Regions from separate parts of the Streptomyces tirandamycinicus genome, predicted to be linked through region 3. Evidence: riboswitches for the same ligand, from Rfam matches in the RefSeq annotation. Region 3 holds a riboswitch; each other region holds the start of a gene.
What was found. A riboswitch is a leader RNA that binds a small molecule or an ion and turns the genes downstream of it on or off. The one in region 3 is predicted to bind cobalamin.
Positions count from the first base shown of each region.

Region 1 (3,639 bases), 4.1 Mb from region 3:
GGAGCGGGTCGTCGCCTCCCTGGACCGGGCGGTCGGGCGCGGGAAGCTGGAGCGGGACACGGCGCGGGACGCCCTGTCCAGGCTGGTCTTCACCGGGAACCTCGAGGACCTGGCCGACCGGCAGCTGGTCGTCGAGGCCGTCGTGGAGAACCCCGACGCCAAGACCGGGGTCTTCGCCGCCCTCGACAAGATCGTCGAAGACCCGGAGGCGATCCTCGCCAGCAACACCTCCTCCCTGCCCGTGATGCGCCTCGGTATGGCCACCGGCCGCGCCGACCGGGTGGTGGGACTGCACTTCTTCAACCCGGTGCCCGTGCTGCCGCTGGTGGAGGTCGTCACCTCGCTGCACACGTCGGCGGAAACCGCCGCGGCGGTCGAGGACTTCGCCGCGCGCCTGCTGGGCAAGACCGTGATCCGGTCGCAGGACCGGGCCGGCTTCGTGGTCAACGCCCTGCTCGTGCCGTACCTCCTGTCCGCGATCCGGATGGCGGAGTCGGGATTCGCCTCCGCCGCCGGCATCGACGCCGGCATGGAACTGGGCTGCGCCCACCCCATGGGCCCGCTGAAGCTCGCGGACCTGATCGGCCTGGACACCGTGGCCTCCATCGCGGAGTCCCTGTACGACGAGTTCAAGGAGCCGCTGTACGCCCCGCCGCCGCTGCTGCAGCGGATGGTCGAGGCCGGGCTGCTGGGCCGGAAGACCGGCCGCGGATTCCACACGTACGACCGCGGCTGAGGGGCCGCGACGGCGGCGGGAACCGAACCACCGGGCCGAGGAGCCCGGTCGGCCCGGGCTGAGGGGCCCGGGCCCCACCCCACCGGACGAGGGAGCCGGGGGGAGCAACAGGGGAGGGGGCGGGGAGCGCGATGCGCGCTCCCCGCCCTTCGGCCGCTCCGAGCACCGCGGACCGCGTCCCGCCTCACCACCGACCTCACCATCCGAAGGACGGACGGTGCTGTCCGCGGGGCCGGTGCGCGCCGTAGGCTGGCCCGTGCAGCTGGTTCGCCCCGCCCGCCAGGCGGGCTGCGTCGTAAGAGGGAACCCGGTGGGAATCCGGGACTGCCCCGCAGCGGTGAGCGGGAACGACCGCCGTCACACGCACTGGACCCGCCCGGGTCCGGGAAGCGACGGCCAGTAGGTGCCCTCCTTCGTGGAGTGGCGTGCCCGTGAGTCCGAAGACCTGCCCGTTGCCCGTGCGCGGACCACCGTGCGCGGACATCCCGGTGACCTCGAGGGCGGGTCGGCGGCGCCCTCGGACGTGGTCCGGGGGAGTTCAGACCAGACGGACGACCGCGCCCGCCACGCGGGGCCGCTCCGCCCGGTCCGCCACCTTCGCGCGCTCGTCCCCTTCTCCGGGACCTCAGGGAATCATCTCGCGAAGGAGATCTCCGTGACCGACAAGTCCGCAGCCGCGGCAGCACGGGCCACCGTGTTCGGCTACCCCCGTCAGGGCCCGAACCGGGAGCTGAAGAAGGCGATCGAGGGGTACTGGAAGGGCCGCGTCACCGCCGGCGCCCTTCGGACCACGGCCGCCGGCCTGCGCCGTGCGAACTGGCGGCTGCTCGCCGACGCCGGCGTGCACGAGGTGCCCACCGGGGACTTCTCGTACTACGACCACGTCCTCGACACCACGGTCATGGTCGGCGCGATCCCCGCCCGCCACCGGGCGGCCGTCGACGCCGACGCCCTCGACGGCTACTTCGCCATGGCGCGGGGCACCCGGGACGTGGCGCCGCTGGAGATGACGAAGTGGTTCGACACCAACTACCACTACCTGGTGCCCGAGCTGGGACCGGACACCATGTTCGCGGCAGACTCCGGCAAGCAGGTCGGCGAGCTGGGTGAGGCGCTCGCGCTCGGCCTCAGCGCCCGGCCCGTCCTGGTCGGCCCGGTCACCTACCTGCTCCTGGCCAAGCCCGCCCCGGGCGTGGCCGCCGGCTTCGACCCGCTCACCCTGCTGGACCGCCTGCTGCCCGTGTACGGGGAGATTCTGGCCGACCTGAGGGCGGCGGGAGCCGAGTGGGTGCAGCTCGACGAACCGGCCCTGGTGCAGGACCGCACCCCAGCCGAACTCGACGCGGCCGCCCGCGCCTACGCGTACCTCGGCGGGCTCCGCGACCGGCCGAAGCTGCTCGTCGCCTCCTACTTCGACCGGCTCGGCGACGCCCTGCCGGTGCTCGCCAAGGCCCCCGTCGACGGGCTCGCCCTCGACTTCACCGAGGCCGCCGCCGCCAACCTCGAAGCACTCGCGGCCGCCGGGGGCCTGCCCGGCAGGCGCCTGGTCGCCGGGGTGGTCAACGGCCGCAACATCTGGGTGAACGACCTGGAGAAGTCCCTGGCCACGCTGGGCACCCTGCTCGGGCTCGCCGGCCGGGTCGACGTCGCCGCCTCCTGCTCCCTCCTCCATGTGCCCCTCGACGCGGCGGCCGAGCGGGACATCGACGCGCAGATCCTGCGCTGGCTGGCCTTCGCCGGGCAGAAGACGGACGAGATCGTCACCCTCGCCAGGGGCCTCTCCGAGGGCACCGGCGCGATCACCGCCGAGCTGGCCGCCAACCGGGCCGACCTGGCCTCCCGGGCCGGCTCCCCGATCACCCACGACCCGGCGGTACGGGCCCGGAGCGCGGCGATCACCGACTCAGACGCCCGCCGCTCCCAGCCGTACGCCCGGCGCGCCGAGGCCCAGCGCGCCCACCTCGGCCTGCCCCTGCTGCCGACCACCACCATCGGCTCGTTCCCCCAGACCGACGAGCTGCGCACCGCCCGCGCCGACCTCCGGGCCGGCCGCATCGGCACCGCGGGCTACGAGGAGCGCATCAGGGCCGAGATCCAGGAGGTCGTCTCCTTCCAGGAGAAGACCGGCATCGACGTACTGGTGCACGGCGAGGCCGAACGCAACGACATGGTCCAGTACTTCGCCGAGCAGCTCACCGGCTACCTGGCCACCCAGCACGGCTGGGTGCAGTCGTACGGCACACGCTACGTCCGGCCGCCGATCCTCGCCGGCGACATCTCCCGCCCCGAGCCGATGACGGTGCGCTGGACGACGTACGCCCAGTCCCTCACGACCCGCCCGGTCAAGGGCATGCTCACGGGCCCGGTCACCATGCTCGCCTGGTCCTTCGTCCGCGACGACCAGTCCCTCGCCGACACCGCCCGGCAGGTCGCCCTCGCCCTCCGCGACGAGGTGGACGACCTCGAAGCGGCCGGGACCTCGGTGATCCAGGTCGACGAGCCGGCACTGCGCGAGACCCTGCCGCTGCGCGCGGCGGACCGTCCCGCCTACCTGGACTGGGCGACGGAGGCGTTCCGGCTCACCACGAGCGGGGTACGCCCGGACACGCAGATCCACACGCATATGTGCTACGCGGAGTTCGGCGACATCGTCCAGGCCATCGACGACCTCGACGCCGACGTCATCAGCCTGGAAGCCGCCCGCTCCCATATGCAGGTCGCCCGGGAACTGGCCGCCCACGGCTACCCGCGCGAGGCGGGCCCGGGCGTGTACGACATCCACTCCCCCCGGGTGCCGGGCCCTGACGAGGCCGCCGGACTGCTGCGCAGGGGGCTGGAGGCCATCCCGGCCGAACGGCTGTGGGTCAACCCGGACTGCGGGCTGAAGACCCGCGGCTGGCCGG
Region 1 covers NZ_CP029188.1:5,836,050-5,839,688, reverse strand. Annotated here, with positions in the region: gene DDW44_RS25480 (3-hydroxybutyryl-CoA dehydrogenase) at 1-736, shown strand, start outside; cobalamin riboswitch at 983-1,203, shown strand; gene metE (5-methyltetrahydropteroyltriglutamate--homocysteine S-methyltransferase) at 1,392-3,639, shown strand, end outside.
Region 1: linked by a shared signal. The riboswitch ahead of metE (5-methyltetrahydropteroyltriglutamate--homocysteine S-methyltransferase) and the one ahead of DDW44_RS07730 (cobalamin biosynthesis protein) in region 3 are both predicted to bind cobalamin.

Region 2 (3,639 bases), 2.9 Mb from region 3:
GCGGTCTCGCCGTCGTCGGTCACCTCGATGATCTCGGTGCACAGGTTGGAGGAGTGGACGACGGTACCGGGTTCCGCGGTCTGGTTGGCCGTGCGGTTGGACGCGTCCTTGAAGGTCATCCAGCCGTTGCCGGTCTGGGCGAGGGTGCGCATCATGCGCCCGTAGAGCTCACGGGCGGGGATGGTGCGGCGGGCGAGCCCGGCGGCCTCCGCCTTGCGGTACGCGGCGTCGAAGTCGTCGCCCCAGAGGTCGACGAGCTCGGGCACGTCGGCGGGGGAGAACAGCGACCAGTCGGCGTCGGCGTTCACCCGGCGCATGAACTCGTCGGGGATCCAGTGCGCCAGGTTGAGGTTGTGCGTGCGGCGCGCCTCCTCGCCCGTGTTGTCCCGCAGCTCCAGGAACTCCTCGATGTCCGCGTGCCAGGTCTCCAGGTAGACGCAGGCGGCGCCCTTGCGCCGGCCGCCCTGGTTGACGGCGGCCACCGACGAGTCCAGCGTGCGCAGGAACGGCACGATGCCGTTGGAGTGGCCGTTGGTCCCCCGGATGAGCGAACCGCGGGAGCGGATGCGGGAGTACGACAGGCCGATGCCGCCGGCGTGCTTCGAGAGCCGTGCCACCTGGTGGTAGCGCTCGTAGATGGAGTCCAGTTCGTCCAGCGGGGAGTCCAGCAGGTAGCAGGACGACATCTGGGGGTGCCGGGTGCCGGAGTTGAAGAGCGTGGGGGAGGACGGCAGGTAGTCGAGGCGGCTCATCAGCCCGTACAGGGACGCCACTTCGTCCAGCGCGCGCGGGGAGTCGTCCTCGGCGAGACCGCAGGCGACGCGCAGCATGAAGTACTGCGGGGTTTCGATGACCTTGCGGGTGATCGGGTGCCGGAGCAGATAGCGGCTGTAGAGGGTGCGCAGGCCGAAGTAGCCGAAGCGGTCGTCGGCGTCCGGGTCGACCAGCGCGTCGAGACGCCGGGCGTGCGCCCCGGCGAACGCGGCGGTGCGGTCCGCGATCAGCCCCTCGCGGTGGCCGACGGCGATCGAGCCGGAGAACGCGGACGCGCCCTGGCCGGCCGCCTCGTCCGCGATGGTGAGGGTGAGCAGTCGTGCCGCGAGCCGGGAGTACGCCGGGTCCTCGGAGATCAGCCCGGCGGCCGCCTCCGTGGCCAGTTCGCGCAGTTCGGCCTCGTCGGAGCCCGCGTGACGGCCCCGGAGAGCGGCCGCGGCCACCCGGCCGGGGTCGGCGTCGGGCAGGTCGGCGGTGAGCTCGGTCAGGGTCCGCAGGAGCGCGGTGCCTGGTCCGTCGGCGAGCTGCGCTGAAGCAGGATCGGGCGGCGCGATGGTCACGGGGTGCTCTCCCTCGCTCGGCTGGGGGCCGGCGGGGCGGGGGCACGGACGCACACCCGGGCAGGGCGGACCGCGTCCACCGGCCTTTTCCGCGAGGCCCGGACGTCTGGGCACCCGGGCCGGACGGTCCGGGCGCACCGTCGGCAGGTTCTCGGACTCACACGGGGCGTACGGGTCCTGGTTTCGGACCGGCGCACGCCGGTACACCGTTGCGGGACAGTTCCGGATTCCCACCGGATTCCCCTGCGTCGACAGCGAGCACGAGCATACATGTAGGGGCGGCGAGTTGCGGCACCCCCCACATGTTGTGTCGTGAGCCCGTTCAGAGCTCCAGGGCGTAGGTCAGCAGGGGAGGCATGCCGGGCACGGGTGTCCAGTCCCGCCCGGGTGTCCGCGCGAAGCCGAGCCGTCCGTACAGGCGATGGGCGGCGTGCATCGCGGAATGGGTGGAGAGGACCAGCCGTTGACAGCCGAGGGCCCGGGCGCGCTCGGCGCACGCCCGCACCAGCGCCTCCCCCACTCCCCGGCCGCGGGCCGCCGGGTCGACCGCCAGCATCCGGAACTCGGCTTCCAGCGGGCCGGCGACCTCGGCCCAGGGCCCGCCGTACGGAGTGAACGTCACCCCGCCGGCGATCCGCCCCCCGCGGTCGGCCGCGACCAGCACCTCGGCCTCCGCGGCCCGCCGGGGGACGTCCCGCAGCACGGCGAGATAGGGGTCGTCCTCGCCGAAGTCCAGCAGCCCGCCGTCGAGGTACGCCCGCGTCGTGACCGCCCCGAGGGCCTCGTGGTCGCCGGGCTCCGCGCGCCTGATGGTGATGTCCATGTCGGCAGTGTGCTCCACGGGTACGGCGCAGGCCTCCGCTTTCCCCGGAGGGGGCGCGGAGGCCCGTGGGCGGCGGTCGGACCGGGTGGTCAGCAGCAGCGGAACCCCTTGCGGGGGTCGGCCTCCCGCTCGTCCGTGCGGCGGCGTTCGAACTCGCGGCGGGACATCACCTCCGCGTCGGGGTCGTGCGACCGCGTGTGGGCCACATAGCGGTCGTACACCGACTCGCCCGAGACCTCGCGCACGTACCAGCGGATCCAGCCCACCGCGCGCCGCACGCCGCTCACCATCGCCATACCCGCCACGGTACTCACGTCCTGCCGCTTCCGGCAGCCTCGTGGCCGCCGGCGCCGGCGCCGGCCGTCGCGAGCTCCGCCTTCTCCTCCTTGGTGGCGAACAGCCCGGCGGGCGCGACGAGCTTCGACTCGACGTACGGGACCTCGGCGAGCCGGACGGTCTCCGGCTTGCTGATCGACCGGAAGCAGACCCGGGCGGCGTCCGCCAGGACCACCACGATGAGCAGGGCGAACAGCGCCGCGAGCACGCCGTCGACGGTGGAGTTGGTGACGATGGTGTGCATGTCGTCCATCGACTTCGCCGGAGCCAGCACCTCGCCGGAGTCGATGCCCGCCTGGTACTTCTCGCGCTGGGAGAAGAAGCCCACCTTGGGGTCGCCGGAGAAGACCTTCTGCCAGCTCGCGGTGAGGGTGACCGTGGCGTCCCAGGCGAGCGGGACCGCCGTGACCCACGCCCACTTGAGGCGTCCGGACTTCACCAGCAGCGTGGTGCAGACGGCGAGGGCGACGGCCGCGAGGAGCTGGTTGGCGATGCCGAAGAGCGGGAAGAGCTGGTTGATGCCGCCGAGCGGGTCGTGCACGCCGACCCAGAGGAAGTAGCCCCAGCCGCCGACGACGACCGCGCTGGCGAACCAGACGCCGGGCTTCCAGCTGACCTGCTTCATCGGCGGGTAGACGTTGCCGAGCGTGTCCTGCAGCATGAAGCGCCCCACGCGGGTGCCCGCGTCGACCGTGGTGAGGATGAAGAGCGCCTCGAACATGATGGCGAAGTGGTACCAGAAGGCCTTCATCCCGGCGCCGCCGACGACCGCGGAGAAGATCTCCGACATGCCGAGCGCGAAGGTCGGCGCGCCGCCGGTGCGGGAGAGCAGGCTCGACTCCTCGACGTCCTTCGCGGCCTGGGTCAGCTGCTCGGGGGAGACGGTGAAGCCGAGGTTGGCGACCGCCTGGGAGGCGGAGTCGACCGTCGTGCCGATGACGCCGGACGGGGAGTTGATCGCGAAGTACAGGCCCGGGTCGAGGATGCAGGCGCAGATCATCGCCATGACCGCGACGAACGACTCGGTCAGCATGGCGCCGTAGCCGATCATCCGGATCTGGGTCTCCTTCTGGATCATCTTCGGGGTGGTGCCCGAGGCGACCAGGGAGTGGAAGCCGGAGAGCGCGCCGCACGCGATGGTGATGA
Region 2 covers NZ_CP029188.1:4,599,044-4,602,682, forward strand. Annotated here, with positions in the region: gene DDW44_RS20440 (ribonucleoside-diphosphate reductase subunit alpha) at 1-1,334, opposite strand, end outside; cobalamin riboswitch at 1,460-1,602, opposite strand; gene DDW44_RS20445 (GNAT family N-acetyltransferase) at 1,657-2,157, opposite strand; gene DDW44_RS20450 (YbdD/YjiX family protein) at 2,247-2,453, opposite strand; gene DDW44_RS20455 (carbon starvation CstA family protein) at 2,468-3,639, opposite strand, start outside.
Region 2: linked by a shared signal. The riboswitch ahead of DDW44_RS20440 (ribonucleoside-diphosphate reductase subunit alpha) and the one ahead of DDW44_RS07730 (cobalamin biosynthesis protein) in region 3 are both predicted to bind cobalamin.

Region 3 (3,639 bases):
CCGCACGCCCCTCGTGGCGGTGATGTGTCGTACCCCACACTGGGGGGCGGTGCCTGAGTCCCCGGAGCGCGGCCGGTCCACGGCAGGTGGGCCACTCGATCCCGCGGATCCGCTCATCGTGTACGGGACGGACAGCGGCCCGGCCGCCGTCCCCGTCCCGCTGCTGTCTGCCCCCCGACCGGCAGCACCCACCCTGGAGGTCGCCCCCGTGCAGACCCGCACCCTGACCGAAGCCGAACCGTTCGCGGCGGTCCCGCCGCAGAGCCGGGCAGCGCACCACCCCGAGAACGAGCCCCCTCCGATGCCGGACGCCATGGCGGCGGAGGACGGGCCCGGGGCGGCGGACCCGCCCGAGCCCGCCGAGTCCCGCGAGTCCCGCGAGTCCCGCGAGCCTGCCGGGTCCCCTGAGTCCCCTGGGGCCTTGGGTTCTCCCGAGCCCGCCGAGTCCCCTGAGCCCGCCGAGTCCCCTGAGCCCGCCGGGTCGTTCGAGCTTCTCGAGGCTCCCGTGCCGCCGGCCCGCCGGGACGCGGGCGGCCACGCCCCCTCGTCCGACCTGTTCCGGCAGTACCTGCGGGAGATCGGGCGCATCCCGCTGCTCAGCGCCGCCGAGGAGGTGGAGCTCGCCCGCCGGGTCGAGGCGGGCCTCTTCGCCGAGGAGAAGCTGGGCAGCACCCCCGACCTCGACTCCCAGCTCGCCCTCGACCTCGACCGGCTCGTCGTCATGGGACGGATGGCCAAACGCCGGCTGATCGAGGCCAATCTGCGGCTCGTCGTGTCCGTCGCCAAGCGGTACGTCGGGCGCGGGCTGACCATGCTCGACCTCGTCCAGGAGGGCAACCTCGGGCTGATCCGCGCCGTCGAGAAGTTCGACTACGCCCGCGGCTACAAGTTCTCCACGTATGCGACCTGGTGGATCCGCCAGGCCATGTCGCGGGCCCTCGCCGACCAGGCCCGGACGATCCGCGTGCCCGTCCACGTCGTGGAGCTCATCAACCGCGTCGTGCGGGTCCAGCGGCGTCTGCTGCAGGAACACGGCTACGAGCCCACGGCGGAGGAGGTCGCCGCGCAGCTCGATCTCGCGCCCGAACGCGTCGGCGAGGTGCTGCGGCTCGCCCAGGAACCGGTGTCGCTGCACGCACCGGTCGGCGAGGAGGACGACGTCGCCCTCGGCGACCTCATCGAGGACGGCGACGCCGCGTCCCCCGTGGAGTCCGCCGCCTTCCTGCTGCTGCGGCAGCACCTCGAAGCCGTCCTCTCCACGCTCGGCGAGCGGGAGCGCAAGGTCGTCCAGCTGCGCTACGGACTGGCCGACGGCCGGCCCCGCACCCTGGAGGAGATCGGCCGGATCTTCGGCGTCACCCGGGAACGCATCCGCCAGATCGAGTCCAAGACGCTCGGCAAGCTGCGCGACCACGCCTACGCCGACCAGTTGCGCGGCTATCTGGACTGAGTCCCGCCGGGTCCCGGACGCACGGAACCGCCGGACCCCGGCCGCGCGCCCCCGCCGGCCCGGGATGAACGGACCGCCGGACCCCGGCCGAACGGACCGGCCGGGCCCGGCGGGCGTCACCCGCGAGCGGCGCCGGCGCCCCGCGCCGGGACGGCCTCGACGCCTTCGACCGCCTTGGCCGTCTCGACCGCCTTGGCGGCCTTGCGGCCGCGACCGCCGAAGGTGACGGTGAGTTCGTCCACATCGAGCAGTGGCATGACATCAACCTCGCAGCTTCGGGTCGAGGGCTTCGCGCATGGCCTCGCCGAGCAGGGTGAAGCCCAGGGCGGTGACGATGATGGCGACCGCCGGGTACATCGACATCATCGGCGCGTTGAGGCCGCGGCCAGCGCGCCCGCGGCGACCGCGCCCCCGGCGCACACCGCGGTGTGCAGGGTGCCCCAGCCGCGGTGGTCGTGCCAGAGTCTCCGTTCGACCGCGGCGGCCGCCCGCCCGAAGACCGCGACCGGGTGCCCGCGGCGTGGATCGCCGAGGAGCAGGTCACCGGCCAGTCCGGCGGCGGCGCCGTACGCGAACGTGATGTCCGGGCGCGGCAGAGCCGGCCCCCCGGGTTCGGCAGGCATGTTCGTCCTCACTCAGGGTCCGCGCCCCGGCTCGACGTGACCGGCGGCGAAGAGTTCCTGGCTCCGGGGTGCTCCCTGGTGCTCCTGGGGGAGCGCACCCGTGACAGTGGCGGGACCGCGCCGGATTCGCACCGGCTTCCTCTTCTGCCGCCGTAAGTGGCCCCGGAAGTCCACCACGGGCCCCGAACGCCCGTCAACTCGCCCTTGACCTGCGACGGGACAGGGCGCACGGCCGGCGCGGCGGGGGTGCGGGGCGGGCATGCGGCAGGGGCCGGGCACACCCGGAGGTGCGCCCGGCCCCTGCCGGAGGTCGTGCCGCGGCGTCAGACCACGATCAAGTAGATCCCGAAGGCCACGGCCGCCGCGCAGAGCGCGAAGCAGGCGTACGCGCCGGTGCGGGCGAGGCCGGCCGAGCCTCCCTGCGCGGCCGCGGCCTCCTGCCTGGAGAGACCCGCGATGCCCAGGGTGAACAGGCCCACCAGGGCGACGGTCACGACGAGGCTCACGCCGAAGACGGAGCCCAGAGCTACCCAGTCGATCTTCATGTCGTTCTTTCCTTACACCGTGGCGGCGGGCGCCGGAGCGGACTCGGAGGCCTGGGCCGGGACGGGGGCCGTCAGCGCGTCGGGCTCGGTCGCCGGGGCTGCCGTGGACGCGGCGGACGCGGTAGACGCGGCGTCCGGTGTCCCGGGCTCGGTCGCCGGGGTCGCCGCGACGCCGGCCGGGGGCGGGGAGACGGCCGCGATGGCGGTGGTGACGACGCCGGCGGGCTCGATCTCGTCGTCCGTGACATTGGTGTGGTCGACCGGCTTGCGGCGCGAGACCGTCCAGATGGCCCCGGAGCCCGCGACGAGCAGCACGGCCACGGCGGCGATGCCCCAGGTGCCCTGCTTGGTCAGGAACTCGGCGGCCGCGGCGACCAGGCCGGCGGCGGGCAGGGTCAGGCCCCAGGCGACGAACATCCGGGTCGCGGTGGACCAGCGGACCACACCGCCCTTGCGGCCGAGGCCGGCACCCATCACGGCACCCGAGCAGGACTGGGTGGTGGAGAGCGAGAAGCCGAGGTTCGAGGAGGCCAGGATGACCGTCGCGGCACTGGTCTGCGCGGCGAAGCCCTGCTGCGGCTGGAGGTCGGTCAGCCCCTTGCCCATGGTGCGGATGATGCGCCAGCCGCCGAGGTAGGTGCCGAGCGCGATCGCGACACCGGCGGAGACGATGACCCACATCGGGGGGTTCGAGCCGGGCGCGAGGACGCCTCCGGTGACCAGCGCCAGGGTGATGACGCCCATGGTCTTCTGCGCGTCGTTGGTGCCGTGGGCGAGGGAGACCAGGCCGGCGGAGGCGATCTGCCCGGCGCGGTAGCCCTTGGAGGTGGACCTGTTCTCGGTGGTGCCGCCGATGCGGTACGTCAGCCTGGTGGCGACGAGGGCCGCGAGGCCGGCGACGAGCGGCGCCGCGACGGCCGGGATCAGGACCTTGGTGACGATCGTGCCGCCGTTGACGGCCGAGAACCCGGCGGACATCACGGCGGCGCCGATGAGGCCGCCGAAGAGGGCGTGGGAGGAG
Region 3 covers NZ_CP029188.1:1,731,356-1,734,994, reverse strand. Annotated here, with positions in the region: gene DDW44_RS07745 (RNA polymerase sigma factor) at 50-1,450, shown strand; gene DDW44_RS07740 (hypothetical protein) at 1,567-1,707, opposite strand; partial or broken gene DDW44_RS07735 (ABC transporter permease) at 1,712-1,825, opposite strand; partial or broken gene DDW44_RS07730 (cobalamin biosynthesis protein) at 1,819-2,073, opposite strand; cobalamin riboswitch at 2,105-2,263, opposite strand; gene DDW44_RS07725 (hypothetical protein) at 2,397-2,618, opposite strand; gene DDW44_RS07720 (inorganic phosphate transporter) at 2,631-3,639, opposite strand, start outside.

Region 4 (3,639 bases), 1.8 Mb from region 3:
TGCGGGTCGAGCCCGGCCGTCGGCTCGTCCAGGATCAGCACCCGCGGCCGCATGGCCACCGCGCCCGCGATCGCCGCCCGCTTGCGCTGCCCGTACGACAGCAGATGCGTCGGCCGGTCCTCCAGCGCCGAGATGTCCAGCGCGTCGAGCGCCTCGGCGACCCGGGCCCGTACCTCCGGTTCCGGCAGCCCCAGGTTCATCGGCCCGAACGACACGTCCTGGCCCACGGAGGCGGCGAACAGCTGGTCGTCCGGATCCTGCACGACCAGCTGCACCGTCGTCCGGAGCCGGGTCAGCCCTGCGCGGCCGTGGCCCACCGGCTCGCCGTCCAGCAGCAGCCGGCCCTCGCCGCAGCGCAGTCCGCCGCTCAGCAGCCGCATCAGGGTCGTCTTTCCGCTCCCGTTGCGGCCCAACAGCGCCAGCGACCGTCCCGCGGGCACCGCGAAGTCCACACCGCGCAGCACCGGCGGCCCGTCCGGGTAGGAGAACCCGGCGCCGGCCAGTTCCACCAGGGGGACCGCGCCCCCGCCGCCGCTCGCGTCCACGGATCCGCTCACAGGACGGACCTTTCCAGTACGAGGGTGAGGGCGACGAGCCCCGCGAGCAGGCCCGCGGTCGCCGCCAGGAAGCGCACGGACACCGTCGCGGGCGGCACCAGGACCCGGAGCGTCCCGTCGTAACCGCGCCCGGCGAGCCCCGTCTGCAGCCGCTGGGCCCGGTCGAAGGCGCGCACGAACGCCGTGGCGGCGAGCCCCGCGAGGGACCGCCAGGCCGCCGCCCGGGTGGTGTGACCGAGCCGGGCGGCCTGCGCCTGGCGGATCCGGCGCACCGCGTCCAGCAGCAGGAACGCGATCCGGTACATCACCAGGGCCACGTCCACCACCGGCCCCGGCACCCCCGCCCCGGCCAGCCGGGGCAGCACGTCGGACATCGGGGTGGTGAACGCGAACAGCAGCACCCCGAGCGAGGCCGCGGACGTCCGCAGCAGCAGCCGGACCGCGTGCAGGGGCCCGTCGGGCGCGAGCGCCAGGAAGCCGTCCGGGCCGCCCACCGCGAACAGCAGCGGAACCGCACCCGTGACGCAGAATCCCAGCGGGATGCGCCAGGCCCGCCACAGCTGCCGGGGCGCCACCCCGGCCGGTCCGAGCAGCACCGCGACGGCGGCCGCGGCCACCAGGACGGCACCCGGCCACGGCGGCAGCGCGACGGCGCAGACCGTCAGCCCCAGACCGAGCGCCGCCTTCTCGCCCGGATGGCGGCCGCGCCAGCGGCTGCCGTGCGCCGCCGCGTCGATCGGCAGCATCGGGGACTACGCGCCCGCGCCGGCGGGATCGGCCGTCCCGGCGGAATCGGCCGCACCGGCGTCCGCCGCCCGGCCGTCCCGCGTAGCCGTCCGGCCGTCCCGCGCCGCCGCCCGGGCCTCGCCCTGCCGTCGGCCCCTGCGCAGCCCGAAGTAGTACGCGAGGACACCGGCGCCCAGCGCGGCCTGGAGGGCGAACAGGGCCGACTCGACCTCCCCGGACGGCGGTTCGTACAGCGGGGCGAACCAGGGCTCGTAGTCCGGGGCGATCTCCGTGATCGCGGTCTCCGCCTCGCCGTCGGCGCCGGTGAAGGGCTCCTCCTTGTGGTCACCCAGGCCCAGTGCGAGCGGCAGCACCGCCAGCGCGGCCACGATCGCCAGCAGCAGTGTGTTGATCTTCGCGTTGCGGCTCATCGGACTGCGGCCTCCTTCTTCGCCCCGCCCTGGAGGAGCACCCCGAGCCGGGTCAGCTCACCCTTGCTCGACTGCACCAGCAGCCGCATCACCAGGACGGTGAGCAGGCCCTCGCTGATCGCCAGCGGGAACTGGGTGACCGCGAAGATCCCGCCGAACTTGGCCAGGGCCCCCACCACACCGCTGCCCGGGTCGGGGAACGCCAGCGCCAGCTGCACGCTGGTGACGCAGTACGTGGACAGGTCGGCGGTGAACGCGCCCAGGAACACGGCCACCATCAGCGGCGCCCCGGACCGCCGCAGCAGCGCGTACACCCCGAACCCGGCCCAGGGCCCCACGATCGCCAGCGAGAAGACGTTCGCGCCGAGCGTGGTCAGTCCCCCGTGGGCCAGCAGCAGCGCCTGGAAGAGCAGGGTGATCGTGCCGAGGACCGCCATGATCGGCGGCCGGAACAGTATCGCGCCCAGGCCCGTTCCGGTCGGATGGGAGCAACTGCCCGTCACGGAAGGGATCTTGAGCGCGGACAGCACGAAGGTGAAGGCGCCGGACGCGCCGAGCAGCAGCGTGGACTCGGGGTTCGCCCTGACCTCACGGGTCAGCGCCCGTACACCGTGGATCACGAAGGGGGCGGACGCGGCGGCCCAGGCGGCCGCGTGCACAGGGGGCAGAAACCCCTCGGCTATATGCATGGGTTGGGAGACCTCTCCAGCACCTCGTGGATGGACAACGCGCCCTGGCCGGTCTCCTGGCTGACGGGTCATGCCGCCCGGGCTCCGCCTTCCCGGACACCGCGGTCTCCCGCGGCGGTCCAGTGGCTTCCTTGCGGAGAGAGCCGGACTTCCCGATCACAGTGGCGAGGGCCGCACCGGTACTCCACCGGTTTCCCGTTCACCAAGGCCCTGCGACACTAGTGCGTTGACCAGGTGCATCACAAGCCGCGTACGGATGCGTACGGTCACACCTTCCGGTAGCCGTACGCCTCCTCCGCCGCCGCCACCACCGCGTCCAGATCGGCCCCGGCGGCCGCCGTGACCACCGCGGCGACGGCCCCCTCGACGAACGGCGCGTCCACGAGCCTGGTCCGCTCCGGGAGTTCGTCCCCCTCGGCCAGCAGCGCCTTCACCGTCAGCACGGCGCTGCCGATGTCGACCAGCACCGCCACCCCCGCCCCCCGGTCCACCTCGTGCGCGGCGCGGGCGGTGAGCTCCGAACTGGTGCCGAGGCCGCCGTCCGCGGTGCCGCCGGCCGCCGCCACCGGCACGCCGTCGCCCGCGCCGGCCAGCCTCCTGGCGAGGTCGGCGACCGACGCGGCGACCTGCGCGCTGTGCGAGACCAGGACGATCCCGACCACGCCGGTCATCGCGCGGCCTCCTCGAGGGTGCCGATCAGCAGGGCGGAGGACGTCGCCCCCGGATCCTGGTGCCCGACGCTGCGCTCGCCCAGATAGCTCGCGCGGCCCTTGCGCGCCAGCATCGGCACGGTCGCGGCCGCGCCGCCCTCCGCGGCCTCGCGCGCGGCAGCGAAGGACTCGTCCAGCGCCACCGCCGCCGGCTCCAGCGCGTCCAGCATCGTCTTGTCCCCGGCCTTCGCGCCGCCCAGCTGGGCCACCGCCGCGATCCCCGCGCGCAGCGCCTCGGCGAGCTGCGCCCGCGACACCCCGGCCTCGTCGCCGAGGGCCTTGCCCGCGCGCCGCAGCAGCGTCCCGTACAGCGGCCCCGAAGCCCCGCCGACCGTCGAGATCAGCTGCCGCCCGGTCAGCATCAGTACGGCACCGGGGGTGTCCGGCGCGTCCTTCTCCAGCGCGGCCGTCACCGCCGTGAAACCCCGCTGCATATTGGTCCCGTGGTCGGCGTCCCCGATCGCGGCGTCGAGCTCGGTGAGCCGCGCCGCCTCCCGGTTCACCGCCTGGGCGAGGGCGTTCATCC
Region 4 covers NZ_CP029188.1:3,579,441-3,583,079, reverse strand. Annotated here, with positions in the region: gene DDW44_RS15815 (energy-coupling factor ABC transporter ATP-binding protein) at 1-557, opposite strand, end outside; gene cbiQ (cobalt ECF transporter T component CbiQ) at 554-1,303, opposite strand; gene DDW44_RS15805 (energy-coupling factor ABC transporter substrate-binding protein) at 1,310-1,714, opposite strand; gene DDW44_RS15800 (energy-coupling factor ABC transporter permease) at 1,711-2,403, opposite strand; cobalamin riboswitch at 2,433-2,652, opposite strand; gene DDW44_RS15795 (PTS-dependent dihydroxyacetone kinase phosphotransferase subunit DhaM) at 2,670-3,074, opposite strand; gene dhaL (dihydroxyacetone kinase subunit DhaL) at 3,071-3,639, opposite strand, start outside.
Region 4: linked by a shared signal. The riboswitch ahead of DDW44_RS15800 (energy-coupling factor ABC transporter permease) and the one ahead of DDW44_RS07730 (cobalamin biosynthesis protein) in region 3 are both predicted to bind cobalamin.